DNA from 4 places in the Streptomyces sp. NPDC047079 genome. Region 1 is predicted to be linked to each of the others. Evidence: riboswitches for the same ligand, from Rfam matches in the RefSeq annotation. Region 1 holds a riboswitch; each other region holds the start of a gene.
The links. Region 1 has a riboswitch for S-adenosylmethionine ahead of thrC (threonine synthase). Riboswitches for the same ligand answer to the same signal wherever they lie in the genome.
Positions count from the first base shown of each region.

Region 1 (7,467 bases):
AGTACGACCTGCTGCCGGTCACCAACTCGGCGCAGGAGACGATGGCGGCGTCGTCGAGGGACGCGGACCTGGAGCCCTTCCTGGAGCAGCTGCCGAGCTCGGAGCTGTACCCGGTCGGTAAGACGTCCTGGGCGGGCGTCAGCGCGAACATCAAGAAGCAGATCGGCAAGGCGGTCGACCCGGGCGGCAGCCCGTCGGCCATCCTGGGCCAGATCCAGCGGGCGGCGGTGACGGCGGACAGCGCGGCCGGCTGAGCGGTCCGCTCTGTCGGCCCCTGGGGCTACCGTTCCCCCATGGAACAGCTCAATCCCCGGGAAAAGGCCGTCCTCGCGCTGGAGGGGCGCAGCTTCTCCGGGCCGGGGGCCAAGGAGCGGGCCATCCGGGAGCAGCTGGGCCTCGCCCCCGTGCGCTACTACCAGCTGCTCAACGCCCTCCTCGACGACCCGAGGGCCCTCGCCCACGCCCCGGTCACCGTCAACCGCCTCCGCCGTGTCCGCGAGGTCCGCCGCACAGAACGCTGACGGGGCCGGTCGGACAGCGCCGCCAGCCACGCGCGAGCGGACCCGCAGGGCTGCGGCAGGCGTGCATCCGGTGCCGCGCGGATAGGGTCGTTGCATGGGCAGCCACACGGACTCCTTGCCGACGCCCGCCACTGCGGCCGGGCGCGACGGTCTCGACGCCATCCTCACGCGGCCCGAGCGGGCCGTCCTCGCCTTCGACTTCGACGGGACGCTCGCCCCGATCGTCCCGGACCCCGATCAGGCCCGCGCCCACCCGGACGCGGTCCCCGCCCTCGCGGCGCTCGCCCCCAAGGTCGCCTCCGTCGCGGTCGTCACCGGCCGCCCGGCCGGCGTCGCCGTCCGCCACGGCGGCTTCGCGGGGGTGCCCGGCCTCGACCACCTCGTCGTCCTCGGCCATTACGGCGCCGAACGCTGGGAGGCCCGTACCGGCACCGTCAGCGCCCCCGCCCCGCACCCCGGCGTCGCCGCCGTCCGCGCGGAACTCCCCGGCTTCCTCGACGAGATCGGTGCCTGGCGGGGCACCTGGATCGAGGAGAAGGGGCGGGCCGTCGCCGTGCACACCCGCCGGGCCGATGATCCACAGGCCGCCTTCGAGGCCCTGCGCGAACCACTCGCCGACCTCGCCACCCGCCACGGCCTGATCGTCGAGCCCGGCCGCATGGTCCTGGAGCTGCGCCCGCCGGGCATGGACAAGGGAGTGGCCCTGCTGGACCACGTCCGCGAGATCGGCGCCGGAGTGGTCATGTACGCGGGCGACGACCTCGGCGACCTCCCCGCCTTCGCCGCCGTCGACAAACTCCGCTCCGACGGCGTGCCCGGCCTGCTGGTGTGCAGCGGCAGCGAGGAGGTCACGGAACTGGCCGACAGGGCGGACCTGGTGGTCGACGGCCCGGAAGGGGTCGTAGGGCTGTTGCGGGCCCTGGCGGGCGGGCTCGGGTGAAGCGCCCCTGACAGCGGACAGGGGCGCACCACGGACAGGGCGCTCGTGCCGTCGCGGCCCGCAGCTCGGCCGCGGCGGCCCCGGCGCCCTGGGACCGCCCGTATGCGGCAGAAGCGGCCCTCAGCCCTCCAGCGCGGCCAGCTGGTCCAGGAACCACCGGGCCGGAGGAAGCGCCGTGGCCTGGGCGGCGAGCCGCTTCGTGCGCTCCGCGCGCTCGCCCGGCCCCATCGACAGCGCCTCGTGCAGCGCCTGAGCCGTGCCCACGATGTCGTACGGGTTGACGGTCAGCGCGTCCTCGCCCAGTTCCTCGTACGCCCCCGCCTCCCGCGACAGCACCAGCGCGCAGCCCTCGTCGGAGACCACCGGGACCTCCTTGGCGACCAGGTTCATGCCGTCCCGGATGGGGTTCACGAGGGCCACGTCCGCCAGCCGGTACGCGGCGAGCGAGCGCGCGAAGTCGTCCTTGACGTGCAGCTCCACCGGAGTCCACCCGGCGGTGCCGAAACGGGAGTTGATCTCCGCCGCCACCCGCTGCACCTCCGCCGTGTAGTCGCGGTAGACGGCCAGGTCCTGGCGGGACGGGTACGCGAACGCCACGTGGACGACCCGTTCCCGCCACTCCGTATGCGACTCGAGCAGCTCCTCGTACGCCAGCAGCCCGCGCACGATGTTCTTCGACAGCTCCGTGCGGTCCACCCGCACGATCGACTTGCGGGGCCTGCCGTCGGGGGCCGTACCGATCTGTTCGCGCAGGGTCCGCATCCGCTCGGCCACGTCCGGCCGGTGCGCCCGCTCGCGCAGGAACTCGGCGTCCGCGCCCAGCCCGTGGACACCGATGCGGGTGCCCGAGGCGATGCCCGGACCGAGGACCGCGTGACAGCTCTCCGTGAACGCGTCCGCCCACCGCTGGGTGAGGAACGCCGCACGGTCCGCGCCCAGGATTCCGCCGAGCACCTGCGCGGCGATGTCGTCGGGCAGCAGGCGGAAGTACTCCGGCGGCGCCCACGGCGTGTGCGAGAAGTGGCCGATCCGCAGGTCGGGCCTCAGCTCGCGGAGCATCCGGGGCGTCAGGGTGAGGTGGTAGTCCTGCACCAGGACCGCCGCGCCCTCGGCCGCCTCCTCGGCCAGCGCCTCGGCGAACGCCCGGTTGTACGTCTCGTAGGCCGCCCACTGCCGCCGGAACTCCGCGTCGAAGACAGGCTCCAGCGGCGTCTGGTACAGCATGTGGTGCACGAACCACAGGACCGAGTTCGCGATGCCGTTGTACGCGTCGGCGTGCACCTGGGGGTCGATGTCGAGCATCCGTACGCGCTGACCGCCGGTGTCGGCCGGGTCCAGCGTGCCGCCCGTTTGCCGTACCGCCTCCCGGTCGCTGTCGTTCAGCGCCGAGCAGACCCACACCGCGTCCGCGTCGGGGCCGATCGCCGACAGGCCGGAGACCAGTCCGCCCCCGCCGCGCTTGGCGGTGAGCCGGCCGGTCTCGTCCAGCGCGTACGAGACCGGGCCGCGGTTGGACGCCACCAGAACGGAAGCCGCATTCGAAGCCATGCCACCAAACCTAGCCCGAGCCGAAAACGCTCAAACGTTCCCTTCAGCCGTATGCGAAGCAGCACAACGCGGTGGCGTCGCGGCGGCGGACCGTTTCCCTCCGCGGGGAAGGCTCAGGCCGCCCGCCGGTCGGCGTACTCCGCGATCTCCGCCATCGGCGGGCGCTCCTCCGTGTCCACCGTGTACGTCCGTGGCTCGAAGCCGCCCTCGATACGCTCGAACTGGGTGAGGGCGGGGCGGACCAGATGGCCACGGGCCAGCCGCAGCTGTGCGGTCCGGTAGATCGCCGCGGCCATGCGGCCCAGCGCCTGGCCGTCCTGGTGGCGGTGGATGCGCACGCCGACGTCGACCTGGGCCAGGGCGTCCAGGCCCACCAGGTGCAGGGCGTCGACCAGCATGCCCAGTTCCACGCCGTAGCCGACCGGGAACGGGAGCCGCTCCAGCAGGGAGCGGCGGGCGGCGTACTCGCCGCCGAGCGGCTGCACGAAACCGGCCAGTTGCGGCCAGTGCATATTGAGCAGCGGGCGCGCCATCAGCTCGGTGACGCGGCCGCCCTGGCCCGCCGCGGTCGTCCCGGAGGCGCGCTCACCGGCCAGGGCCAGGGGCCGGTCGTACATCGCCTTCACGAGGTCCACGCCCGGGTCGGTGAGCAGCGGGCCCACGATCCCGGAGACGAAGTCCGAGGAGAACTCCCTCAGATCCGCGTCGACGAAGCAGACGATGTCCCCGCGGGTGACCAGGAGGGAGCGCCACAGCACCTCGCCCTTGCCGGGCACGGCCGGGATGCGCGGCAGGACGGCGTCGCGGTGCACCACCGTCGCGCCGGCCGCCGCGGCGACCTCGGAGGTGCGGTCCGTGGAACCCGAGTCGACGACGACGATCTCGTCCACGAGCGGCACCTGCTGCATGAGGTCGTGGCGGATCACGGCGACGATCTCACCGACCGTCTCCTCCTCGTTGAGCGCGGGCAGCACGACACTGACCGACGAGCCCGAGGTGCGTTTGGCGGCCAGGATCTGGTGGAGCGGGCGATCGGTCACGGACCAGGAGCGGGTGCTCAGCCAGCGCTCGACTTCTTCCAGCACGGTCTGCGCTCCTCACATTCGGTGATCCATCTCGCGGTTCGGACGACTGTCTCAACTGTCCAGGCCTTCGGTTACAGTCTTGAACAACGCCGGTGACCATCGCATGTCGGAGGTCGCCGCCGCTTATCACCAGTGAAACAACCGCATACAGCTCATCCAGAGGGGCAGAGGGACACGGCCCGATGAAGCCCCGGCAACCCTCCAGCCGGTTCTCGTCTTCCACCGCGAGGCTCCCGGCTAGGGAAGGTGCCAAATCCGTCTCGCGGCGAGATGCGTCGTGAGGAAGATGAGGAGAGAGGGCCTCGCCTGACATGGCTGTGCAGACAGTTGGAAGCACCACCGACTCCGTGAGCCTCGGCCCGGCCGCGGCCCTGTCCTGCCGCGAGTGCGGTCACAGGGTGCCCCTCGGCCCGGTCTTCGCCTGCGAGGAGTGTTTCGGCCCGCTGGAGATCGAGTACGACTTCTCGGGCTACGACACCGAGGAGCTGCGGAAGCGGATCGAGGCCGGCCCCGCGAACATCTGGCGCTACGCGCCGCTCCTCCCGGTCCCGGCGGACGTCGCCGACAAGCCGAACCTCAACCCGGGCTGGACCAAGCTCGTCAAGGCCGACAACCTGGCGCGAGAGCTGGGCGTGACCGGCGGGTTGTATGTCAAGGACGACTCCGGCAACCCGACGCACTCCTTCAAGGACCGCGTGGTCGCCCAGGCGCTCGAGGCGGCGCGCGTCTTCGGCTTCACCACCCTCTCCTGCTCCTCCACCGGCAACCTTGCGGGCGCGGTGGGCGCCGCGGCGGCCCGGGCCGGCTTGCGCTCCTGCGTCTTCATCCCGCACGACCTGGAACAGGGCAAGATCGTCATGGCCGCGATCTACGGCGGCGACCTCGTCGGCATCGAGGGCAACTACGACGATGTGAACCGCTTCTGCTCGGAGCTGATCGGCGACCCGGCCGGCGAGGGATGGGGCTTCGTCAACGTCAACCTGCGTCCCTACTACGCGGAAGGGTCCAAGACCCTGGCGTACGAGATCGCCGAGCAGCTGGGCTGGCGGTTGCCGGACCAGATCGTGGTCCCGATCGCCTCCGGCTCACAGCTCACGAAGATCGACAAGGGGCTGCGGGAGCTGATCGGCCTCGGGCTGGTCGAGGACAAGCCGTACAAGATCTTCGGTGCGCAGGCCGAGGGGTGCTCGCCGGTGTCCACCGCGTTCAAGGCGGGCCACGACGTCGTACGGCCGCAGAAGCCGGACACGATCGCCAAGTCGCTGGCGATCGGCAACCCGGCGGACGGTCCGTACGTCCTCGACATCGCGCGCCGCACCGGCGGGGCCGTGGAGGACGTGACGGACGAGCAGATCGTGGACGCCATCAAGCTGCTCGCCCGCACCGAGGGCATCTTCGCGGAGACGGCGGGCGGTGTGACGGTGGGCGTGACGCGCAAGCTGATCGAGAGCGGTGTGCTCGATCCGACGAAGACGACCGTCGTCCTCAACACCGGGGACGGTCTCAAGACCCTGGACGCGGTGGCGGGCACCGGCCTCACCGCGACGATCCGTCCGACCCTGGACTCCTTCCGAGAGGCTGGCCTCGCATGAGCGTGACCGTTCGCATCCCCACCATCCTGCGCACCTACACCGGAGGCCGGGCCGAGGTCGCCGCCGAGGGCGCGACCCTCGCCGAGGTCATCGCCGACCTGGACAAGAACCACGCCGGCATCGCCGCCCGAGTCCTCGACGACCAGGGCAAGCTGCGTCGCTTCGTCAACGTGTACGTCGACGACGACGACGTCCGCTTCGAGCAGGGCCTCGACACGGTGACGCCGGACGGCGCGGGCGTCTCCATCATCCCGGCGGTCGCGGGCGGCTGACGGCCACTCACCCCCGTGTGACCGTTACCCACAGTAACGAGAACACTGAGAGTTCATCGAATTGCCCTCTCCGTGAGAGAAACGGAGGGGGCAATTCTGCATGGTTGAGCGAGGTACAGTTGGGGAAGCCGCTCCCGGTTTCCCGGTCGGACACCCCGGAGTCCCTGCCGCCTACCCGACAAGAAGTAGCCAAAGTAGGCAGGGTTTTTGCGCCATTCGTTCCATTTGCCGGGCCCGACTTGCCCTGAATTAGAGTGAATTCTCCGTACATTCCCGACCGGTCATGCCCGGATTTCTCGTCCGATTGACCTGTTGCAGACGGCAGTTGGGCAGATACATTCAGCCGCGGTCGACGCGTTCCGGCGCACGCCCCCAACCGTTGGGGGGTGAGGTCTGACCCGGATCCGCGAGGTGTGGATCTGTGCAAGGGCCAGTAATAGGGGAGTTAGGCATGGCTCAGGGCACCGTCAAGTGGTTCAACGCGGAGAAGGGGTACGGCTTCATCGCGGTCGACGGTGGTGCGGATGTATTCGTCCACTACAGCGCGATTCAGATGGACGGCTACCGCACCCTGGAAGAGGGCCAGCGGGTCGAGTTCGAGATCTCGCAGGGTCAGAAGGGGCCGCAGGCGGACATGGTCCGCCTGGCCGGCTGAGGTTGCGCGCCGACGACTGAACTGTTCGACGTGTCGAGGGGCTCGTATCCCGTTGGGGTACGAGCCCCTCGGTCTGTCCGCGGAGGGCGCACCTGGGGCGCGCCCCTGCCCCGCCCGTCACCCGACCGCCACTCCTGAGGCGGGCCCGCTCCGCGGGCGCACCTTGCGCCCGCCCGTCACCCGACCGCCACCCCTCAACGAGCCCGCTCCGCGGGCGCACCTTGCACTCTCGGGGGGCGAGTGCTAATCATTGGCGTTAGCACTCTGAAGGTGAGAGTGACAAAGAAGGACCGGGTCGGTGAGGCCACGGACCGGGTGGGGCAAGGAACCTCCGGCCGGGGCCGTCCGTCGCGGGCGCGGGCGCGGTCCGAAGTAATCACCCCCAGTCCTGGAGGGACCACTTCACATGGCCAAGATCATCGCGTTCGACGAGGAGGCGCGGCGCGGCCTCGAGCGCGGCATGAACCAGCTCGCGGACGCCGTCAAGGTGACCCTCGGCCCCAAGGGCCGCAACGTCGTCCTCGAGAAGAAGTGGGGCGCCCCCACGATCACCAACGACGGCGTCTCCATCGCCAAGGAGATCGAGCTCGAGGACCCGTACGAGAAGATCGGCGCCGAGCTGGTCAAGGAAGTCGCCAAGAAGACGGACGACGTCGCCGGTGACGGTACGACCACCGCTACCGTGCTCGCCCAGGCCCTGGTCAAGGAGGGCCTGCGCAACGTAGCCGCCGGTGCCAACCCGATGGCCCTCAAGCGTGGTATCGAGACGGCCGTCGAGGCCGTCTGCGCCGCCCTGCTGGAGCAGGCGAAGGACGTCGAGACCAAGGAGCAGATCGCCTCCACGGCCTCCATCT
Region 1 is NZ_JBEYUZ010000012.1:55,758-63,224, forward strand. Features, by position in the region: gene ABZ823_RS17765 (extracellular solute-binding protein) at 1-254, shown strand, start outside; gene ABZ823_RS17770 (DUF3263 domain-containing protein) at 294-521, shown strand; gene otsB (trehalose-phosphatase) at 616-1,461, shown strand; gene ABZ823_RS17780 (trehalose-6-phosphate synthase) at 1,582-3,009, opposite strand; gene ABZ823_RS17785 (glucosyl-3-phosphoglycerate synthase) at 3,123-4,094, opposite strand; SAM riboswitch class I at 4,244-4,387, shown strand; gene thrC (threonine synthase) at 4,406-5,686, shown strand; gene ABZ823_RS17795 (MoaD/ThiS family protein) at 5,683-5,958, shown strand; gene ABZ823_RS17800 (cold-shock protein) at 6,410-6,613, shown strand; gene groL (chaperonin GroEL) at 7,020-7,467, shown strand, end outside.

Region 2 (7,467 bases), on a different contig from region 1:
TCGCGCAGCTGGTTGAGCTCGTCCTGACCCCGGGCGACCTTGTCCTGCAGGGTGGAGATCTGCTTCTCCAGCTTGTCCTGCTTCTCCTTGGCGCCGTTGTACTTCTCGGTGGCCTGCTCGGCCTCCTGGTAGAGCTTGTCGACCTTGGACTTGACCTCGTCCTTGCTCGGCTTCTCGCTGGGGGCGGCACTGGCGGCCTGCGCGCTGAGGGCCACGGCAGCGGCGGCGGCGGTGGTGAGCACGGTCACACGGGCACGGCTCGGCTGCTTGGGTCGACGGTGGGACGCCACGGGGGCGAGCTCCTTCTTCCTCCAGCCGCCTACCGATACGCCGGCGGGCGGTGCCCTCCGCCGTCACTCACCCCATGTGAGTGATCACTCGTGCGGAGGTTCGAGGCCAGACCCTAGTGACCTTGCTGTGATCAGTTCAAATCCTGAGTGGGCAAAATCCGGTCACGCAATGCAATTTTTGCACGGAACTCACGTGCAGTGATGCGACATTGACGCTACGTTGCGTCATGACCGGCCCAATTCGGGCATGCCTGGCGGACGTTACGCTTGGGGCGTAGGCGACCCATGGGGCGTTCGACGCAACGGGCATGGCGCGACAGGGAAGTCCGTTATGCCCTGGAAAGCCGCTTGAGCAGGACCGCCGATGCGACCGGGCGGGCGCCCGCCCTGGCGACCCCGTCGGCCACCTCGCGGTCGGTGGAGACCACGATGACCGGCCGGCCCGGCGGCTCCGCACGCACCAGTTGACGGATCAACTCGTCGGCGGTGACGCCCGGCTTGGAGAACAGCACCCGCACTCCGCGCGGCGGCGCGAGCAGCACGGGGGCGGCCAGTTCGGCCCCGTCGAAGACGCACGTGACCTCCGCGCCGGTCTGCGCGGCGAGCTGCGAGAGCTGCCCGAGGAGCCTGAGCCGCTGCTTCTCCAGCGGCATCTGCGGATAGCCGGTCTTGGTGACGTTGTACCCGTCGACGACCAGATGCGCCTGCGGCAGCGCGAGCAACTGGTCGAGGATGGCGGGATCGTTCTCGGACAGCGCCCGTGCGGCGATGTCCTTCGGCGTCATCCGTCCCGGTTCGACCGCGTCGACGGTCTCCGCGGGCCGCACCGAGACCGGCGGCAGCGCCAGCTCCCGCCGCAGCCCCTGGGCGGCGTCCAGCACGGTGTCGAGCAGCAGCCGCACCCGCATGTCCTCCATGCTGCGCCCCTCGCGCGCCGCCCGGCGGGTGGCCTCGAGGGCGGCCTCCGCCTCACCGAGCCGCGCCTTGAGCCGCCGGGTCTCGCTCTCCGCGACGGACACCTGCGCCTGGCTCTCGGCGCGCACGGCCTCGACCTCGCCCTGGACCTTGCGCAGGGCGGCCTCGCCGCGTTTGACGTCACTGAGCGCGGAACGCAGCTTGCGGTGAAGCGATTCGGCTTCCTTGCGGGCCGACTCCAGCTCCCCGCGCAGCCGTTCGGTCTCCGTGCGGGTCTGCTCGCGGGCGGCCGCCAGCTCCGCGCGCAGCCGCTCCAGCTCGGCCCGGTTCTCCTCGTCGGCGCGCTCGGCGTCCGCCCGCTGGGCTTCCTCGCCCGCGGCGGTCACCAGCTTCACCCAGCCCGCCGGGCGCAGTACATAGGCCGCGGCCGCCACGTCGAGCGGGTCCGCGGCCGGGGGCGGCGAGCCGGAGTCGAGGGCGCCGGTGAGTTCCGGCTGCGCCTCTCTGAGCCTCTCCGCGATCCGCTGCCGGAACAGCGCATCGCCCTCCAGGGCCGCCGCCATGGCGTTGCCGGCGAACTTGATCCGGCGGTTCGGGGTGAACCGGGCGTACTGCCGCAGCTGTGCGGGCAGTTCGGCCAGCGTCAGTCCGCCGAAGCCGTCCGAGACGATCTGGACGACCCGGCGGCGCACTCCGTCGGGCAGCGGGCGGTCGAGCACCTCAGCGGTGCCGTCGACCGGCTCCCCGCCCGAAGTCTCCGCCATCCGTCACCCCAATGTCTGTGCGGGGCCGCCTCCCTCAGGAGCCGGCTCCCGGCCTGTCCACGAGCTCCACCTGATCCAGGGCGTTGCACCAGCGGCAACGCACCGACTCGATGGTCTCACTGACCACGTCGCGCTCCTCGACCTTCGGCTCCCCGGCCAGATCGAGGTGCACGTACTCGACGACCTTCGACGAGCGGGTCACGTCGAACCGGGTGAGGTTGCCGCAGAGCATGCAGCGCCAGCGGGTCGTCTCGGTCGGCAGGGGAACCGTCATCGTGGCTGCTCTTCCCTCTTCTTCCAGTCTCCGTGATGCGCCAGTTTCCCTGGAGCGTGTGGCTCGTAACCCTACGGCCTGGCGGGTAGTCGCCGCCCGCCCGTATCCCGCGGCGAGGCGCTCTGTGCGGATCGATCCCGTTACGCCATGCTCTGTCCCATGATCAGCACCTGGAGCAGTACGGTCGGCAGGGCGCTGCGGGGACAGTCGGCGCCCGTGACGTACGGACTGATTGCCCTGTGCTGTCTGATCTTCGCGCTGGGACCGGCCTCGGGCCTGAATCCGGCGTACGGCAGGGGCGACGAGCTGCTCGCCGCCCAGCGGGCCTATTTCACCCGCTGGGGGGTGGTCCCCACGGAACTGTTCAGCGGGGCCCCACGGGCCGCCCTCACGCCCGCGACGGCACTGTTCGTGCACGGCAGCTGGGTGCATCTGCTCGGCAACATGCTGTTCCTCTATGTCTTCGGGGCGATGACCGAGGAGCGGATGGGCCATCTGGAGTTCGCCCTGTTCTACGGGGGCTGCGGCTTTCTCGCGCTGCTCGGGTACGCGGCGGCCAACGCCGACTCCGCACAGACGCTGGTCGGGGCCTCCGGGGCGATCTCCGCGGTTCTCGGCGCGTTCCTGTTCCTGTTCCCCGGAGCCAGGGTGACCAGTCTCTTCCCTTTCCTCTTCTTCCTGCCGCTGCGCTTCCCCGCCTGGGTGGTGCTGCCCTTCTGGGCAACGCTCCAGTGGATCGCCGCGGGCCGCGCCTCCCAGGGCCCGGGCGTGGCCTATCTGGCCCATCTCGTGGGCTTCGCGCTGGGCTTCCTGTACGCGTGGGTGCGCTATGGCAGTACGAGTAGGGTGAAACCACCAGCCCAGGCCCCTGAGGGAGAACACCAGCCGTGATCACCGCGATCGTGCTCATCAAGACCAGCGTGGACCGGATCCCCGAGATCGCGGAGTCGATCGCCGCGCTGGACTCCGTCAGCGAGGTCTTCTCCGTCACCGGCACCTACGACCTGATCGCCATGGTCCGGGTGAAGGCCCATGACGACCTTGCGGACGTCATCCCCGGCCGGATCAGCAAGATCCCGGGCGTCCTCGGCACGGACACGCACGTCGCCTTCCGCACGTACTCCCAGCACGACCTGGAGGCGGCGTTCGCGATCGGGCTCGACAACTAGCTCGACGACCAGGCGATCGGGCTCGACAACTAGCTCGACGACCAGGCGATCGGACTCGACAACTAGCTCGACGACCAGGGGGTACGGCGACAGGGCCCGCGGTCACACCGCCGGGACGCACCGCCCGTCCTGCGTGCGGTACTGCCACCGGGCGCCGTCCCGGACCATCTCCCCGACCGCCCGGACGAAACGCTCCACGTGCTCGTCGGGCGTGCCCGCGCCGAAGCTGACGCGGATGGCGTTCAGGGACTTCTCTCCGGGGGCGGCCTCGGGGGCCCCGCACTCGCCCTGGGTCCCAGGGTCGCTGCCGAGCAGGGTGCGCACCAGCGGATGGGCGCAGAAGAGGCCGTCACGGACACCGATGCCGTACTCGGCGGAGAGCGCGGCGGCGAAATGGGAGCTGTTCCAGCCCTCGACGACGAACGAGAGGACGCCGACGCGGGGCGCGTCGTCACCGAACAGGGAGAGGACCGTGACCTCCGGGACCTGGGCGAGCCCTTCCCTGACCTTGCGGACGAGGTACTGCTCACGGGCGACGAGCGTGTCGAAGCCCGCTTCCGTGAGGGCCTTGCAGGCGGAGGCGATGGCGTAGGCGCCGATGACGTTGGGTGAACCGGCCTCGTGCCGGGCCGCGGTCTCGTGCCACTCCACGTCCACTCCCCCGTCCGTGCGCCGCGTGACCTTGCGGCTGGCGCCGCCGCCGGCGAGGTACGGCTCGGCCTCGCGCAGCCAGTCGGCGCGGCCCGCCAGCACGCCGGAGCCGAACGGGGCGTACAGCTTGTGGCCGGAGAAGGCGACCCAGTCGACGTCGAGGTCCCTCACCGACACGGGGTGGTGCGGGGCCAGCTGGGCGGCGTCCAGGACGATACGGGCGCCGTGGGCGTGGGCGGCCGCCGCAAGCTCGCGTACGGGCCACAGCTCGCCGGTGACGTTGGAGGCACCGGTGACACAGACGAGGGCCGGTCCGTGGGGCTCACGGTCCGCGAGGGCGCGCTCCAGGGTCCGTACGGCCTGCTGGGGGGTGCGCGGGGCGTCGAGGAAGGTGACGCGGGCGTCCCGCCAGGGCAGCAGCGAGGCGTGGTGCTCGGTCTCGAAGACGAAGACCTGGCAGCCGGCCGGCAGGGTGGCTGCGAGGAGGTTGAGCGAGTCGGTGGTGGACCGGGTGAAGACCACCTGGTCCTCCTCGCGGCAGTCGAGGAACGCGGCGACGGTCCGGCGCGCGTTCTCGAAGAGGTCCGTGGACAGCTGCGACAGGTACCCGGCGCCCCGGTGGACGCTGCCGTAGTACGGCGCGTACGCCGCCACGTCGTCCCAGACCCGCTGGAGCGTGGGGGCGCTGGCCGCGTAGTCGAGCGCGGCGTAGGTGACTTCGCCGCCGGTGACGAGCGGGACGCTGACATCCCGGCCCAGAACGGGCAGCGGGGCACAAACGGACTGGTCGACGGCAAGGGCGGAGACGGACATGGGTGCACTCCCGTGAAGGCGTAGGTGATCACCGCGCCGGACGGCGCGCAGGGCGGCGCGCGGCTGCGTCAACGGCACGGGAAAGGGTGAAAAGGGGGATGCGGAGGCGGGGCTCTGCGGCCCTAGCGCATTCGCTTGCTCACGGAAGGCTCCCTCGAACGACCAGGACCCCTGGCCCCACGCTCATCCCAAGCGTGCGAGGGGTCCGCGCTTGCCGCAGACCTCGCTGCCTGCGGCCCGGTCTTCACCCGGGGCACCCCGCCACGGACGGAGGGTTGCCGGACAGCCGGCCGGGGCCGAGTGGCTGTCGCTCATGACCTGGGCAGGACGCTACGTGAGGTGATCACCCGACCGCAACCTCTGTCCGGATGCCGGGACATACGGCATCCCTCCGCGCCGGTAGGGCGGGGGCAAGGGGGGACGGGGCGGGAACGTTGGGGAGCCCGGCCGGGCCGGGCTCCCCAACGCCATGGGGCACTACCGGTTGCTCGCGGCCACCCAGCGTTCCAGCGTCCGCCTCGCGGCCCCCGAGTCGATCGACTCCGCCGCCTTCTGCATCCCCGCGCGCAGCTGCTCGGTCAGCGGGGCCTGTGTCGGCTCCAGGGCAACCAGCGCCGCCGCGGAGTTCAGCAGCACCGCGTCCCTCACCGGCCCGGTCTCCCCGTTCAGCAGGCGCCGCGCCACGTCGGCGTTGTAGGAGGCGTCAGCCCCGCGCAACGCCTCCACCGGCACCAGCTCGATGCCGGCGTCCCGGGGGTCGAAGGCCTCCTCGGTGACCTTGCCGTCACGGACCACCCACACCCGCGACGTCGAGGTCGTCGTCAGCTCGTCCAGTCCGTCGTCGCCCCGGAAGACCAGGGACGAGTTGCCGCGTTCGGCGAGGACGCCCGCCACGATCGGCGCCATCCGCGGGTCCGCGACGCCCACCGCCTGCGCCTTCACGCGCGCCGGGTTGGTCAGCGGGCCCAGGACATTGAACGTCGTACGGATTCCGAGCTGGCCGCGCGCCGCGGCCACATGCCGCAGGGCGGGGTGGAACTTCACCGCGAAGCAGAAGGTGATCCCGGCTTCCTCGGCGACCTCGGCCACCCGCCGCACCGGCAGCTCCAGATTGACGCCGAGCTTCTCCAGCACGTCCGAGGCCCCGGACGCGGAGGACGCGGCCCGGTTGCCGTGCTTGACGACCTTGGCTCCCGTGCCGGCCACCACGATCGACGACATCGTGGAGATGTTCACGGTCCTCGCGCCGTCACCGCCCGTCCCGACGATGTCGACCGTCGGCCCCGGCACCTCGATGACGTTCGCGTGCTCGTACATCGCCCGGACCAGTCCGGTGATCTCCTCCACCGTCTCGCCCTTGGCGCGCAGCGCCACCGCGAACCCGGCGATCTGCGCGTCCGTCGCCTCGCCGCGCATGATGCGGTCCATCGCCCAGGCCGTGTCGTCCGCGCTCTGGTCACGGCCGTCCAGCAGCCCGTTCAGCACCTGGGGCCAGGAACGGCCCGCCGCGGTGTCGCCTCCAGCGGGGGTCACAGCGCTCATAAGCCGCTCCTGGGTCGATGTCCCGGTCGGGGACGCACGTTCCGAACAGGTCCACCCTATCCAGCCCGGGACACGGCAAAGGACCCCGTCCAGGAGGACGGGGCCCTTCGACCGTGGCGTGGCGCGCGCAGCGATCAGTGGTGGCCGTGGCCGCTCGTGATCTCCTTGTACTCCTCGACCGTGGGCTTGGGGATCTGGTTGTTCTCCCCGTAGTAGGCGTTGCTCAGCCTGGCACGCAGCTTCTCCGGGCCCTTGACCTTCCGCTCGACGCCGTTCTCGTCGACCGTCGGGCCGATCTCGGCCGGCTTGTACTGCTCGTGCGCCGTGAGCGTGTGCAGCTGCTCCTGGCTGAGCGGCTCGTGGACCTCGATGAACTCACCGTGCGGCAGCCGCTTGATGATGCCCGACTCACGGCCGTGCAGCACCTTGTCGCGGTCGCGGCGCTGAAGGCCGAGGCAGATCCGCTTGGTGACGATGAACACGAGCACCGGCACCACGAAGAAGGCGATGCGGACGAACCAGGTGATCGCGTTGATCGACAGGTGGAAGTGCGTGGCCCACAGGTCGTTGCCGCCGGCGACCAACAGCACGAAGTACCACGCGATCCAGGCGGCACCGAAGGCCGTACGCGTCGGCGCGTTGCGCGGGCGGTCCAGGATGTGGTGCTCGCGCTTGTCGCCCGTGACCCAGGACTCGACGAACGGGTAGACCGCGATCGCGACCAGGACCAGCGGGAAGATCATCAGCGGGACGAGCACGCCCAGGGCGAGCGTGTGGCCCCACAGGTTGATCTCCCAGCCCGGCATCGTACGGATGAGACCCTCGGAGAAGCCCATGTACCAGTCGGGCTGGGCGCCGGTGGACACCTGGTCCGGACGGTAGGGGCCCATGGCCCAGATCGGGTTGATCTGGGCGACCGCCGCGACGGCCGCGATGACACCGAAGACCAGGAAGAAGAAGCCTCCGGCCTTGGCCATGTAGACCGGCAGCAGCGGCATGCCGACGACGTTGTTGTTCGTCTTTCCGGGACCCGCGAACTGCGTGTGCTT
Region 2 is NZ_JBEYUZ010000006.1:167,569-175,035, reverse strand. Features, by position in the region: gene ABZ823_RS11685 (NlpC/P60 family protein) at 1-290, opposite strand, end outside; gene ABZ823_RS11680 (NYN domain-containing protein) at 620-1,969, opposite strand; gene ABZ823_RS11675 (hypothetical protein) at 2,004-2,243, opposite strand; gene ABZ823_RS11670 (rhomboid family intramembrane serine protease) at 2,403-3,134, shown strand; gene ABZ823_RS11665 (Lrp/AsnC ligand binding domain-containing protein) at 3,131-3,412, shown strand; partial or broken gene ABZ823_RS11660 (aminotransferase class V-fold PLP-dependent enzyme) at 3,475-4,876, opposite strand; SAM riboswitch class IV at 5,079-5,195, opposite strand; gene trpD (anthranilate phosphoribosyltransferase) at 5,354-6,418, opposite strand; gene ABZ823_RS11650 (cytochrome bc complex cytochrome b subunit) at 6,553-7,467, opposite strand, start outside.
Region 2: it holds a riboswitch for S-adenosylmethionine, as region 1 does, so the genes downstream of both, ABZ823_RS11660 (aminotransferase class V-fold PLP-dependent enzyme) here and thrC (threonine synthase) in region 1, are expected to answer to the same signal.

Region 3 (7,467 bases), on a different contig from region 1:
GTGCCGGGCCCGCGCCCCACCCCGTCGCCCGGCGGCCGGGGAGCCCCGCCCGCCCGTGGGCCGCCCCCTCGCACCTTCGCGCAACCAACCCCGGGGAGAGACATGTCCGCCCATGCCCTGACCGCGCTCCCGTCCGCCCAACCCGCCCCCGCCTTCCGCGGCAGGATCGGCCGTGACGCCCGCAGCGGCCACTACGCCGTACCGCGGCGCTACCGCCTCCACCTGTCCCTGTCCTGTCCGCGGTCCCTGCGGATCGCCATCACCCACAGCCTGCTCGGCCTCGACGAGGTCCTCCCCGTGACCCTGCTGCCCGCGGTGCCCGACGGGCCCAGGGGCGAGCACTCGGCACTGCGCCCCCTGTACGAGGCGAGCGCCCATCGCTACTCCGCGGCCGCCGTGGCGCCGGTGCTCAGCGACGACTGGTCGGGCCGGATCGTCAGCACCCATGCCTCCGACATCATGCGCGACCTGGCCCACCGCTTCGGCGCGGGCCGCCCCGCGCTCTACCCCCAGGGCGCCGACGCGGAGATCGAGGGTGTCCAGCGCCTGTGCGCCCAGGGCATCGAAGCGGCCGCCCAGCGCGCCGGACGCGCCGACGCCGACGAGGAGGAGCGGCACGCCGCGCTCACCTCGCTGCTGCGCACCCTGGGGTCACTCAACGGGCGGCTGGCCCGTCAGGGGTATCTGTTGCCTGAACAACTCAGCGCCGCCGATGTGCAGTTGTGGGTGAGCCTGGTGCAACTCGACACCGTGCACCGCTGGCACCTGGACGCGGCCGCGGTGCATCGCGTCGCCGACCACCCGCACCTGTGGTCCTACGCCCGCCGGCTGGCCGCCCACCCCGCCTTCGGACCACACCTGGACCTCGACGGCATCGCCCGCCGGCATCACGCGCACTGTCGCGGACTCGAGGCCGCGGGCGCTGCGGTGCAGATCCTGGACTGGGCGGCGCACCTTCCCGAGGGCACGGCGGCACGGCCCTGTTGACGGACGCGCGGCGCGCCGCGCCACGTATCACGTGACGGACGCCCGTTGACAGCGCTCGGGGCGCCTGCCTTAACTTACGGCCAGAAAGGTCATGAGCGTCGGCGACAAGCCCTGGCTGGCTGACCGGCAACCCTCGCACCGCGGTGGGGTGCCCCAGGTGACGACCCGACCGGATGACGTTTCGGTAAGCGCGTGGCCCCCGGGCCCGGAACAGTGACGGTGGCAGTGATGTACGCAGCTTCGAGGACAGCCGCTCCGCGGCCCCGGGGCTGCGTCCTGCTGTGCGCGAACCGTTCCGTCGACCTGCTCCGCGTCAACAGCGCACTGTGTACCACCCCGGGCTCTGCCCGCCGCCACGCCTGACGGCGTTCCGCATCCCCGACGCGCACCGCCGCCGCGGTCCGCCCACGTTTCCGTCCCGCCCTTGGTCCCGTGCGCCTCCCACGCCCCCTCACTCCCGGCGGTCCCCGCCGCCCGGTCGTGCGGCGGCGCGCGCCGCCCCGGGGCGTCCGACTCCGCTGGAGCCTGCCATGAGTGAATCCCCCGGCGCCGCCGTGTCCCTCGCCCCGTCGCCGCCCGACGAGACCGCCGCGGGGCCCCCGAGGGCCCAGCGGGTGCTGCCCCTGCGCCGGCCGGGCCGCTGGATCGCCACCGCCGTCGTGCTCGTACTGATGGCCCAGTTCGTCCATGGACTGGTGTCCAACCCCTTCTACCAGTGGGACCGTTTCACCTACTGGTTTCTGCGCCCCACCCTCCTCGACGGACTGCTCATCACCCTCGAAGTGACCGCGTTCAGCGCGGTGCTCGGGCTGCTCGGCGGAATCCTCCTCGCGCTGGCCCGGCTGTCACAAAGCCCCGTGCTGCGCGGGCTGAGCTGGATCTATGTATGGGCGCTGCGCTCCATACCGCTGATCGTGGTGCTGATCTTCCTCTACAACTTCGGCGCGCTGTACAGGACGCTGAGCATCGGCGTCCCCTTCGGCCCCGCCTTCTTCACCTTCGACGAGTCACGGCTCGCCACCGACATGGTCGTCGCCGTCGTCGGTCTGAGCCTGAACGAGGCGGCCTACGCCGCGGAGGTCGTCCGCGGCGGCATCCTCTCCGTCGACCAGGGCCAGCACGAGGCGGCCGCCGCACTCGGGCTGCCCAGGAGCTACCAGTTCAAGAGGATCGTCCTTCCGCAGGCCCTCAGATCCATCATCCCCCACTACGTCAACCAGCTGATCGGCCTGATCAAGGGCACCTCGCTGGTGTTCTACGTCTCGCTGCTGGACCTGTTCGGCTCCGCGCAGACCATGGGCAGCACCTACCCCGGCGACATCGTCCCCCTGCTGCTGGTCGTCACCGTCTGGTACCTGATCCTCACCAGCCTCGTGTCGGTCGTCCAGTTCTACGTCGAGCGGCACTACGCCCGCGGCGCCACCCGGTCCCTGCCGCCGACCCCCTTCCAGAAGCTCCGCAACGGTCTTCACGACCTGCGGGAACGCGCGCGCGAGGAGGCCGCCGTATGACCACCGGGACACCGGGCACCCGCCCCGCCGCCGTCGAGGTCCACGACGTGCACAAGTCGTTCGGCGCCCACCGGGTGCTGGACGGCATCGAGTTGACCGTACGGCCGGGCGAGGTGACCGTGATCCTCGGCCCGTCCGGCTCCGGCAAGTCGACCCTGCTGAGGGTGATCAACCACCTGGAGAAGCCCGAACGCGGCTACGTCAGCGTGAACGGCGAGCCCATCGGCGTGCGCCGGCACGGCGACCGCCTGAAGGAACTGAGCGAGCGGGCGATCCTGGCCCAGCGCGGCCGCATCGGATTCGTCTTCCAGAACTTCAACCTCTTCCCCCATCTGACCGTGCTGGACAATGTGGCCGCCGCCCCGGTGGCGACCGGCCGACTGACCAAGCCGGACGCCCAGGAGCTGGCCCGCGACCTGCTCGGGCGGGTCGGACTCGCCGACAAGGAGCGGGCCTATCCCCGGCAGTTGTCGGGGGGTCAGCAGCAGCGCGTGGCCATCGCCCGCGCGCTCGCCCTGCGCCCCGGAGTCATCCTCTTCGACGAACCCACCTCCGCCCTCGACCCCGAACTCGTCGGCGAGGTGCTCGCCGTCATCAAGGACCTGGCCCGCGGCGGCACCACCCTCGTCATCGTCACCCACGAGATCGGCTTCGCACGTGAGGTCGCCGACCGGGTGGTCTTCATGGACGGCGGCCGGATCGTCGAACAGGGACCGCCGGACCAGGTGCTCGACCGCCCACGGCACGAGCGGACGAGGGACTTCCTGAGCAAGGTGCTCTGACCACACCTCCCCTCACCGCCCCCCTGGAGCGAGAGGACCGCCCGGTCCGCGTTCCCCCCAGGCCTTTCGTGTCCCTCCCCACCGCTCACCGAACAAGGACAGCCATGCGCACCCTCACTCTCCGCACCCGCTTCCGCCGCGGCCTCACCGCGGGCACCGCCGTCGTCACCCTCGCAGCCGGGCTCGCCGCCTGCGGGGGCACCAGCGACGCCGCCACCACCACGGAGAACGCGGCCTCCGGCACGGTCGCCGTGGGGCAGCTCTCCAACGGCGCCGCCCGCCAGACCACCCTGAAGGTGTCCGAGGTGAAGTCGATCAGCGCCGAACTGCCCGCGGCCCTGCGCAGGAGAGGCACCCTTCAGATCGGCGTCGGCGCCCTGCCCTCCGGCCTCCCGCCGCTCGCGTACGTCGGCGGCGACCAGAAGACCCTCACCGGCGCCGAACCCGACCTCGGACGTCTGGTGGCCGCCGTGCTCGGCCTCAAGCCGGAGGTGAGGAACTCGACATGGGAGAACCTCTTCGTCGGCCTCGACAGCGGCAAGGTCGACATCGCCTTCTCCAACGTCACCGACACCGAAGAGCGCAAGAGGAAGTACGAGTTCGCCTCCTACCGCGAGGACAACCTCGCCTTCGAGGTGCCGAAGCAGAGCACCTGGAACTTCGACGGCGACTACGAGAACCTCGCGGGCAAGACCGTCTCCGTCGGCTCCGGCACCAACCAGGAGCGGATCCTCCTGGGGTGGAAGGCGAAGCTGGCCAAGGAGGGCAAGAAGCTCACCGTCAAGTACTTCCAGGACAACAACAGCCTCCATCTGGCGCTGGCCGGCGGCAGGATCGACGCGTACCTCGGCCCCAACCCGTCCATCGCGTACCACATCACCCAGGGCGCGCACACGCCTCGGGCCACCCGCAACGCGGGCACGTTGTCCGGCGCCGGCGAGACGCTCCAGGGGCTGATCGCGGCGACGTCGAAGAAGGACAGCGGCCTGGCGAAGCCGGTCACCGATGCCATCAACCACCTGATCGAGAACGGCCAGTACGCCCAGTGGCTGGCAGCCTGGAACCTGTCGAACGAGGCCGTGGCCAAGTCGGAGACCAACCCTCCGGGCCTGCCGCTCGACAACTCCTGATCCCCGGCGAAGCCCTCGCGCCATGCGGCCGGCCGAGGCCGCACTGCTCCCGCGAGGGTCCGTCCACTCTCCTTACGGACATCCAGGAAGGCACCCACTCGTGTCCTCAACCTCTCCCGCCCCCCTGCACCTCGCCGTGGCCCTCGACGGCACCGGCTGGCATCCCGCCTCCTGGCGCGAGCCGGAGGCCCGGCCCCGGGACCTGTTCACCGCCGGCTACTGGGCCGACCTGGTCGCGGAGGCCGAGCGCGGTCTGCTCGACTTCGTGACCATCGAGGACGGGCTCGGCCCGCAGTCGTCGCACGCACTCGACCCGGACGAGCGCACCGACCAGGTCCGCGGACGGCTCGACGCCGTACTGATCGCCGCCCGCATCGCACCACTGACGCGACACATAGGGCTGGTGCCGACCGTAGTCGTCACGCACACAGAGCCGTTCCACATCTCCAAGGCGATCGCCACCCTCGACTACGTAAGCACCGGTCGCGCGGGCGTACGCGTCCGGATCAGCGCGCGCCCCGGCGAAGCCGCCCACTTCGGCCGCCGCACCCTGCCCCGTATCGACGGCTACGACAGCCCCGGCGCCCAGGAGGTGCTGACCGACCTCTTCGACGAGGCCGCCGACCATGTCGAGGTCGTGCGCCGGCTCTGGGACAGCTGGGAGGACGACGCGGAGATCCGCGACGTGGCCACCGGCCGGTTCATCGACCGCGACAAGCTCCACTACATCGACTTCGCGAGTCGCCACTTCAGGGTCAAGGGCCCCTCCATCACCCCGCGCCCGCCCCAGGGCCAGCCCCCGGTGACCGCGCTCGCCCACCAGAGCGTGCCGTTCCGGCTCCTCGCCCGCTCCGCCGACCTGGGCTATGTCACCCCGCACGGCATCGAGCAGGCCCGCGCGATCGTCACGGAGGTCCGGGCCGAACAGGCCGCCGCCGGACGGGCCGAGGAGCCGTTGCACCTCTTCGGCGACCTGGTCGTCTTCCTCGACGACGACCCCGCCGAGGCCACCGCCCGCCGGGAGCGTCTCGATGCCCTCGCCGGGGAGCCGTACACCGGCGACGCCCCGAACTTCACCGGCACTCCCACCCAACTGGCCGACCACCTTCAGGAGTTGCAGTCGGCCGGGCTGTCCGGTTTCCGGCTGCGCCCCGCCGTCGCCGGGCACGACCTGCCGCGGATCACCCGCGGTCTCGTCCCCGAACTCCAGCGCCGCGGCGCGTTCCGTACCGCCTACCAGGCCGACACCCTGCGCGGGCTGCTGGGACTCGTCCGACCCGCCAACCGCTACGCCGCGCCCGCCGCCTGAGCCGGAAGGAACCCGACGAACCATGAGCAAGCCGCTCAAGCAGATCCACCTCGCGGCCCACTTCCCCGGCGTCAACAACACCACCGTGTGGAGCGACCCGAAGGCCGGCAGCCATATCGAGTTCAGCTCGTTCGCGCACTTCGCACAGACCGCCGAACGCGCCAAGTTCGACTTCCTGTTCCTCGCCGAGGGGCTACGGCTGCGCGAGCAGGACGGAAAGATCTACGACCTGGATGTCGTGGGACGCCCCGACACCTTCACCGTGCTCGCCGCGCTGGCCGCCGTCACCGACCGCCTCGGCCTGACCGGCACCATCAACTCCACCTTCAACGAGCCCTATGAGGTGGCCCGCCAGTTCGCGAGCCTCGACCACCTCTCCGGCGGACGCTCCGCCTGGAACGTCGTCACCTCCTGGGACGCCTTCACCGGCGAGAACTTCCGCCGCGGCGGCTTCCTGCCACAGGAGGAGCGCTACTCCCGCGCCAAGGAGTTCCTCGCCACGGCGAACGAACTCCTCGACTCCTGGCACGGCGACGAGATCGTCGCCGACCGGGCGACCGGCGTCTTCCTGCGCGACGCGAAAGCCGGAGCCTTCGTCCACCACGGGCAGCACTTCGACATCCACGGGCGCTTCAACGTCCCCCGCAGTCCCCAGGGCCGCCCGGTGATCTTCCAGGCCGGGGACTCCGAGGAGGGCCGGGAGTTCGCCGCCTCGAGCGCGGACGCCATCTTCAGCCGGTACAGCACCCTGGAGTCCGGCCAGAGCTTCTACGCGGACGTCAAGGGCCGCCTCGCCGCGTACGGCCGCCGTCCCGACCAGCTGCTGATCCTGCCCGCGGCGACCTTCGTCCTCGGCGACACCGACGCGGAGGCCGAGGAACTGGCCCACGAGGTACGGCGGGCCCAGGTCAGCGGGGCCACCGCGATCAAGCACCTGGAGTTCGTCTGGAACCGCGACCTGTCCGCCTACGATCCGGACGGCCCACTCCCGGACATCGACCCGCTGCCCGGGGAGAACACCATCGCGCCCGGCCGCGCCCAGGTGCGGATGTACCGTGACCCACTGGCCACCGCGCGGGAATGGCGCGAACTGGCCGCCGCGCACCACTGGTCCATCCGCGACCTGGTCATCCACACCGGCAACCGCCAGACCTTCGTGGGCTCCCCGGCCACCGTGGCCCGGGACATCGACGCCTTCGTCCAGGCCGACGCCTCCGACGGCTTCATCCTCGTCCCGCACATCACCCCCGGCGGACTCGACGACTTCGCGGACACCGTGGTCCCACTGCTTCAGGAGCGCGGTGTGTACCGCACGGAGTACGAGGGCACGACTCTGCGCGACCATCTGGGCCTGGCCCACCCCGACGCCGGGACGCCGGCGGGGCGGGCGGCGTCGTAGCGCCCTCACCCCGCCGGGCCCGGCCGCGCTCCGCGGTGCCGTCGCCGACCGGGAGGACGAGCGAGCGGACATACCACCGCCCCGGCCGGATCCGATCCGGCCGGGGCGGTGGTCACACCGGTGCGGGTGCCGCGCCGACGGCGCTTACGCGAGCGACGTCAGCAGCTGGTTCCAGGTCGCCGAGGGGCGCATGACCTCGGAGGCCTTCACCGGGTCGGGCTGGTAGTAGCCGCCGATGTCGGCCGGCTTGCCCTGGACGGCGATCAGCTCGTCGACGATCTTCTGCTCGTTGGCGGTGAGCGCCTCGGCGAGCGGGGCGAACGCCTTCGCCAGCTCCGTGTCGTCCGTC
Region 3 is NZ_JBEYUZ010000028.1:21,458-28,924, forward strand. Features, by position in the region: gene ABZ823_RS26490 (glutathione S-transferase C-terminal domain-containing protein) at 103-987, shown strand; SAM riboswitch class IV at 1,075-1,184, shown strand; gene ABZ823_RS26495 (amino acid ABC transporter permease) at 1,518-2,498, shown strand; gene ABZ823_RS26500 (amino acid ABC transporter ATP-binding protein) at 2,495-3,280, shown strand; gene ABZ823_RS26505 (ABC transporter substrate-binding protein) at 3,385-4,410, shown strand; gene ABZ823_RS26510 (LLM class flavin-dependent oxidoreductase) at 4,511-5,719, shown strand; gene ABZ823_RS26515 (NtaA/DmoA family FMN-dependent monooxygenase) at 5,742-7,118, shown strand; gene ABZ823_RS26520 (NADP-dependent isocitrate dehydrogenase) at 7,263-7,467, opposite strand, start outside.
Region 3: it holds a riboswitch for S-adenosylmethionine, as region 1 does, so the genes downstream of both, ABZ823_RS26495 (amino acid ABC transporter permease) here and thrC (threonine synthase) in region 1, are expected to answer to the same signal.

Region 4 (7,467 bases), on a different contig from region 1:
CTGGGACGGGCTGGGAGAAGGGCTTCGATGCGGTGGTGGGGAATCCGCCGTGGGAACGGGTCAAGCTCCAGGAGCAGGAGTTCTTCGCGGAGCGCAGTCCCGAGATCGCCAAGGCGACGAATGCGGCGGCGCGGAAGCGGGCGATCGCCCAGTTGAAGGATGACCCCGACAGACATCTGCTCTTCAAAGAGTTCGAGGCCGCCAAGAGCCGCGCGGAGGGCGAAAGCCACTTCCTGCGCATCAGCGGCCGGTACCCCCTCACGGGGCGCGGCGACATCAACACGTACGCCGTTTTCGCGGAGACGGACCGCGCGATGACCGGCCCCCGCGGGCGGACAGGCATCATCGTGCCGACGGGCATCGCTACGGACGCTACGACGCAGTACTTCTTCAAGGACCTGGTGACGACGGGCCAGATGGCCGCCTTGTACGACTTCGAGAACGAGGACAAGGTCTTCCCCGGCGTCCACCACGCGATGCGCTTCTGCCTGCTCACCCTACGCGGCACGGGGGACACGAACGAGCCGGCCCAGATGGTGTTCAAGGTGCGCCAGGCCGAGCAGATCGCCGAGCGTCGCTACCGGCTGACGGCGGAGGACATCCTCCGGATGAACCCCAACACCGGTACATGCCCGGTCTTCAGCAGCCGTCGGGACGCCGAAATCACTCTGGGCATCTATCGCCGGGTCCCAGTCCTCATCGACGAGTCACGCAAGGACGGCAATCCCTGGGGGGTGTCGTTCATGACCATGTTCCACATGGCCAACGACTCCCATCTGTTCCGTCCCGACGCACGGCGAGGTGAGACGTTCGAGGACCTCTTCAAGGACGGCTGGAACCTTCAGGGCAACGTACTGGTTCGGGGCGACGAACACCTGCTGCCCCTGTACGAGGCCAAGATGCTCCATCACTACGACAACCGCTTCTCTACGTACCAGGGTGCCACTGAGAAGCAGCTCAATCAGGGCACGTTGCCACGGCTCACGGCCGAGCAGCATCAAGACGCCTCGGCTGTCCCGATGCCACGGTACTGGGTCCCTGAACAGGACGTGCCTACAGACGAGGTCGACAAGAACGGCAAGGAGATCAAGCTGCCGGGGGTTCGGTCAAGGCTTGCTGCCAGGGGGTGGGAGCGGGGCTGGGTCCTCGGGTGGCGGGACATCTGCCGGGCGTCCGACGAGCGCACCATGATCTGCTCGGTCGCGCCTTCGTATGGCTTCGCGCACCCGTTCCCTCTCGTCGTTCCCTCCGATCCGGAGTATGCGCCCTTGTTGCTTACGGTTCTGTCGTCCATGGCATTCGACTACTCCGTACGCCAGAAGATCGGCGGCACCCACCTCACGTACGGCTACGTCACGCAGCTCCCCGTGCCCACACCGAAACATCTCGCGCCCCACAGTGACTTCTTGATGCCGCGCCTCGCAGAACTCACCTACACCTCCCATGACATGAGAGCCTTGGCCAGCGATCTCGGCGACACCGGCACCCCCTTCCGCTGGAGCTCCGACCGCCGCGCAACGATCCGCGCGGAGCTGGATGCCCTCTTCTTCCACCTGTACGGCGTCTCCCGTGACGACACCTCGTACGTGCTCGACACCTTCAACGTCACCCGAGACAACGACATGAAGGCGCACGTGACGTACCGCACCAAGGAGCTGATCCTCGCCGAGTACGACCGCATGGCCGCAGCCGGCGTCGGCCTCGAAAACCCCCTGGTGGACGGCGATAACTACATCTCCACCCTCACCCCGCCCCCGGGCCACGGCCCCCGCCACCCCGCCTGACAGCTCGCCCCAGAGACAGGAGCACAAGGGACCATGAGCAACCCGCAGCAGCCCGATCGGCTTCCCTCGGACTACGAGCTCGAGGCTTGGCGTGCCATCCAGCAGTTCAAGGGCCGTCCACTGTCACGAGCGATGAGTAACGCCGGGGAGCACGTGGCCAACGGCGTCGCGCAACTCGGCAAGCGCGCTGCAAAACAGCTGGAGAACCACCCGCGGGCCCGATCGGCGGTTTCGCGTGGACAGGAAATCGTCGCCAAGGGTGCTCAAAAGGTCGGCGCCGGGGCTCGCGGAGCCGCCGATGCCCTGCCGGACTGGAGCGGCACTGCTTTGCAGTCCATGCGGCGGACGGTGGGACGGGTGTCGCGAGCGGGCCTCTCCCCCAAACGCGTGGTGGCGCGTCACAAGAAACGGGGGCACGAGGTCGAGTCGCTCTCCGACCTGCGCCGCCTGGACCTCCAGCAGATCGACGCGGTCCGTGGACGTGGGGCGAGCTGGTACTACCCGGCCGTCGCGGCGCTCTCGGGAGCGACTGCGGGACTTGCGATCTCTGGAGGAGAGCTCGTCATCGCCGCCTCCGCCGGCGCTGCGGCAGCGCCTTCGGGAGGTGCGATCGCGGGCGCCTTTGCCGCCGATACCGCTGCTGTCCTCGGACTCGCTTCCCGCGCCGTCGGCCATGTCTCGCTGTTCTACGGCTACGACCCCGAAGAGCCTGCCGAAAAGCTCTTCGTGATGTCTGTCGTCAACGTCGGAACGGCAAGTTCTGCCACCGCCAAGAACGCCGCGATGGCCGACATCTCGCGGCTCACCCAGGCGCTCTTCCGCGGCAAGACGTGGGAAGTCCTCAGCGAGTCAGTCGTCACCAAGGTCTCCACGCAGTTCGCGAAGGCGTTCGGCTTTCGTCTCACCAAGAAGGGGCTCGGCAAGGCCGTACCCGCATTCGGGATCGTTGTTGGAGGCACCCTCAACTGGACCACTCTGGAGGGGATCGTCGACGCCGCCGACATGGCGTACCGGCGGCGGTTCCTCCTGGAGAAGTATCCGCATCTCGCTGACGAGGAGGCACCCGGACCATTTCTCGGCGACGACCCCGATGTGCCGGACGACGCCGACGAGGAGATCAGCGTGCTCGACGAGATCGTCGAGGCGGGCGGACCCGACCTTCACTGACCCGTTGTCCCGGCGGTGCACGTCATCACGCGACCGCCGGGACGACGCGGCTCAGGACCCCGCCGCGAACCCCACGAACCGCTGCCACTCCTCGCGCGCGACAGCGAAGTGCGGACGCGTCATGTCCTTGGAGTCCCGTACGTGTACGGCCTGTTCGGTGACAGCGACCTCCACGCAGCTGTCACCCTGGCTACCGCTGTAGCTGGACTTGAACCAGGCCAGTTCCGTCGTGCTCATAGCTCTCCTCGGAGTCGCCCCAGCAGCCCCCGCGAGTCCTGGGCGTTCAGGGCCTGCGAGCGAAGTGTGTCATAGCGCTGCTGGAGCAGGCTCACCTCTTTCGGGTCGGAGATCAGACGGCCGTTCTGCTGCCCCTCGGAGTAGGCAAGCCGCTGCCCCTTCGGGGTCTCCAACAGCTGGAGCGGGCCGTCGAGGCAAGCGTGTAACCCCGCTTCCAGCGGCACGATCTGAAGTGTCACGTTGCGCGGTGCGCTCAGCTCCAGCACGTGATCGAACAACTCCCGCATCTGGCCCGCGTCTCCGGACCGGCGCCGGAACACATGCTCCTCGACGATGAAGCTGAACGGGGTCGTCGGCCGTTCGTACAGCATCCGCTGGCGTTCCATCCGCCGCTCCATGAAGCTCTCAAGCTGGTCGTCCGGCGCCACCGGAACGGTCCCCTCGAACACCGCCCGCGCATACCCCTCCGACTGCAACAACCCCGGCACCAACCGGCACTCATACGTACACAGACTCACCGCCACACGCTCCAGCCGAGCCCACTGCCGGAACCAAGCCGCCAGCCCCGCCTCCCCCCGAGTCAGAAACCGCGCCGAGTTCCGCAGCGCCCCCGTGTTGCCCAGCGCCTCCTCCGCGCGCTCGACGAAAGACGCATCCGGCATCCGGCGCCCCAACTCCACTGACTCCACTGTGTGCTTGGAGAAGCGGACGATCTCGCCGAACTCCACCCGGCTCAGCCCCGCATGCTCGCGCAGCGCCTGCACGACCGCTCCGAACGTCCGCAGGCTGTCCGACGGGTCCGGTTCCCGTACGCACTCCGCTCCCGCCGCCGGTTCGACGTTGTCGGTCGTCATTCGAGGCCCACCTCCAGGTGCACACGTACCAAACCCCGCATCGACACCCCAGCGTGGCCAACTCGAATTCGTACTGTCCACCGAACGTGTCCGTACGCCGACTCACCGTACGGAGGCGGCCCGCGTCAGCCCGTGCCCTCCACATAGGGACAGGCCAAGTGGCGCAGCGGGGACGTCTTGTCCCACACGTGCCAACGCGCGCCGCACACCGGGTCGGTCTCGTAGGTCACCTCCGCCGGGAAGCCGTCGGCCTTGATCCGCTGGGCAGGCGGACCGGCCAGCTTCCTGCCGCAGCGGGGGCAGTGGTCCGGCGTGCGCATGGGATACATGCCCATGGGTTCATCTCCTGTGTATGTCAGCTCTCGCCGAGGTGCCGCTCCGACGATCCGTCCGAGCGGTCGCGCTCGGCGTCGCCGCTCGGGCGAAGCGATGCAAGCCGGCGGCTCTGGCACGCGGCCCATCCGCTCACAGCCGCAGCCTCGTTGTCGCATGCCAGCACGCGCCAGGCGTCGGGGGTCCAGGCGAAGATCGCGTCCTGGCCGAAACGCCGTCCGAGTTCCCGCGCGGCAGCGTCGCTGAGGCCGACGACGGCGACGCTCTCCTCGCGGTGCGTGCCGCACGCATCGCCTCCTTCGGCGGACCACCAGGTGAGAGCACGGCTGCGGATCTCGTTGACCAACAGGCCCTGAGCGCGGGCGTTGTCGTCGGCGGAAGCGGTACGCCCACGGGGATTCCAGGCCGTGATCACGTGGACGGTGCGGCTGCCGGCTGATTCCGGGAAAGAGCCTTCAGCTGTGCCCCAGGGACGCGGTTCGACTCGTACCGTCCGGCCCTGGAACCGGATGTGGGCGACCGCGGTCCGGTAGAGATCCCAGTTACGAGGCGTACCGGTTGCGTCGGTGGCGTGCACAAGGGCCTCCTGTGAAACGAAGGACCCCCTTACACGTCGTGCAGGGAGATCGGTGCTCGTCCCCACGGGTTCATGGGGGCGTGGTCCTGGCCGGTAGGCCACTCGCGCAGTGGGCGAGATGGTCGGCCGGCGGCTGTCCCGGCCATGCGCGACGCCCGGTTGGCCGAGCCGCAAGATGTCATGACTCCCGCCCCGGAGTAAAGGGTTGTGGGAGATGTTGCGGAAGATCGACGCGGGTGTTAGCTTCCCGCTCGGTCGTGTGTTCCAGCGCCAAGTCCCGGCTTGCTGGACGGCATCCCCGCCCTGGACGAGGTGCTCCGGGTGACGGCCGAGCCACGCGAAATGCGTGGGAAACCGCAGATCACCGGGGTGTGGCAACAGCGCTACCGGGGTCCTTCGACTCCGGGAGGCTACTGACATGCCCGTTCCCTCCGAGACATCGCCTGGCCGCGAAGGCCTTCCGCTCATCGACCTCGCTGCCGCGCGGGCACGGTTCCGCACGGCCGAGTCGAGCGGCCTCGGCCGGCCGGGGACCGACGAGCTCTTCGACGAATGGCTCGACAGCTTCTGCGATATCGCCTTCTACCGCAACGGGGACCAACCACTGCAGGCACGGGCAGTCGACATCCGCGACGAGGTGCCTGAGTGGCTGAGCAACAGCCGTATCGGAAAAGCACGGCTGGAGGCGGTCTGCCTCACCCCGGGCCGGCCCTCACCTTCTCCTTGCCAGGAACCTGTCCCGGTTTCCATGGCGGTTGAGGCTGCCGAGGACGCCACCCAGGCCGACGAGACAGCCACCGGCACGTGTTGCTGCGTGCCTGGTCTCTGCTGGTGCAGCGAGGCGGACAAGGAGCGCTACGCCAAGGTGGACAACCCTGAGGAGTGGGAGCACGGCGACGACGATTGCCTCCTGGAACTCGTGGACGCCTTCCCCGGAGGTATGGCGCAGGACCCGTCGTTCGACCTGAGCGGCGAGCTCCCACCGGACTTCGACAGACGCTCGCTCCGGGGACTCGCCCTTCTCGCCGAAGTCGCCCAGAGGACGCTGGACGCGGAAAGATGGGACACGGTCGGGCCCTGGCGTCTCTGGTGGTCCTCCTGCGTTTGTGATGCCGCAGCTTCCCCGAACGAAACCCCGGATGCGGATTCCTCCGGCAATGACGCGAATGGGGAATCAGGCGAGATCAGCTACTACGTGTCGGTCGAGAACGACGGTGACACCCACACCGTCGAGCTCGTCGGGACACGTTGGGGAGATGAGCATGTGATGTACCGCGGACCCGTGTCGGAGCCCAGCGGCATGTTCGAGGACGCCGGAAGTCTGGACGCGCTGCGGAGCGTACTGGAGCGGGTGACCGAGCAGGTGCGGGAGGCCGGTTACGAGATGGGTGGCGAGTGGACCGTCAACTGGTCCCGCTGCTACGTCCTTCTGGACCTGGAGCATTACTGACAGCCCCTTGGCGTTGCCGCATCGGCTCAGTGACGGCTGACCGTCGTACCGTCCAGGGGATGCGCCCGTACTCTCACGCAGCGTACGGGCCCTTCCCCTGGCGTGCGCCCCCGCGTGCCCCCCACGGTGGCCCTCATGAACGTGACCATTCCCCACGCATCCACCGCCGCCAGGACTTTCGCGCAACAGCTGTCCTCCACCCGTCGCGGCGCAAGGCTCGCCCGGTTGCTCACGGCTGCGGAGTTGCGGGCCTGGCAGGTATCACCGTCCGTGGTCGAGCGCGCGGAGCAGATCGTTGCGGAGCTGGCGGCCAACGCGGCGCTGCACGGCCGGGTTCAGGGCCGAGACTTCCGCCTGGCGCTCCGCCTCGACCGTACGGGCGGCCTGCTGCGGATCGCGGTCACCGATGCTCGGGGTGACCACATCCCGTCAGCCGTCACCGACTTCGGGACATGGCCCGACAGTGAGACAGGCCGTGGCCTTCTCCTAGTTACCGCCCTGGCCGACCGCTGGGACACGGAGCCGTACCCGCCGGGCGGCAAGACCGTCTGGGCGGAAATCGACATCTCTAGCGCCCAGGGTTCCCGGCAGATGGAGGGACTCGACTGACGCCGGAGCGGGCGTCGCGGACGCACGCGGCGTGCGGCCATGCGGCGCCTGCGGCTGGACCATGCCGGGCGCCCGAACCCGCCCACGCGTTCTGGCCCCGGCTCTGAGTCGTCCCAACGTGCGGGCAATGTGTGGGCCGCGTGATGGAGCGGCGAGCCCCGCGTACACCTCGGGGAATTTTGGGTGCCGTTCGCCACAGCAGCGGCGCAAAGCGCAAGGCCAAGGAGTCGCGATACGGCCCGCTGAATACGGCCATTGGGGTGGTCGGACGCGCTGGAGTGTGTTGCCGCACGTCGACATCAGCGAGGAACCGCTCCGCACCGCCTGTTCTATGATCGTTGAAAAGTTGATCTCATCGCGCCTGCAACCAGTTCAGGAAAGCTCTTGGCAACCGTGGACGTCGGCACGTCCGCGAGGTTCGCGGTGGTGACACGGCTCAAGAAAGGCGAAGAGCAT
Region 4 is NZ_JBEYUZ010000010.1:14,365-21,831, reverse strand. Features, by position in the region: gene ABZ823_RS15690 (DNA methyltransferase) at 1-1,784, shown strand, start outside; gene ABZ823_RS15685 (EcsC family protein) at 1,818-2,951, shown strand; gene ABZ823_RS15680 (DUF397 domain-containing protein) at 3,003-3,188, opposite strand; gene ABZ823_RS15675 (helix-turn-helix transcriptional regulator) at 3,185-4,042, opposite strand; gene ABZ823_RS15670 (hypothetical protein) at 4,168-4,377, opposite strand; gene ABZ823_RS15665 (DUF3293 domain-containing protein) at 4,398-4,952, opposite strand; SAM riboswitch class IV at 5,206-5,315, shown strand; gene ABZ823_RS15660 (hypothetical protein) at 5,371-6,402, shown strand; gene ABZ823_RS15655 (ATP-binding protein) at 6,538-7,011, shown strand; gene ABZ823_RS15650 (YceI family protein) at 7,466-7,467, shown strand, end outside.
Region 4: it holds a riboswitch for S-adenosylmethionine, as region 1 does, so the genes downstream of both, ABZ823_RS15660 (hypothetical protein) here and thrC (threonine synthase) in region 1, are expected to answer to the same signal.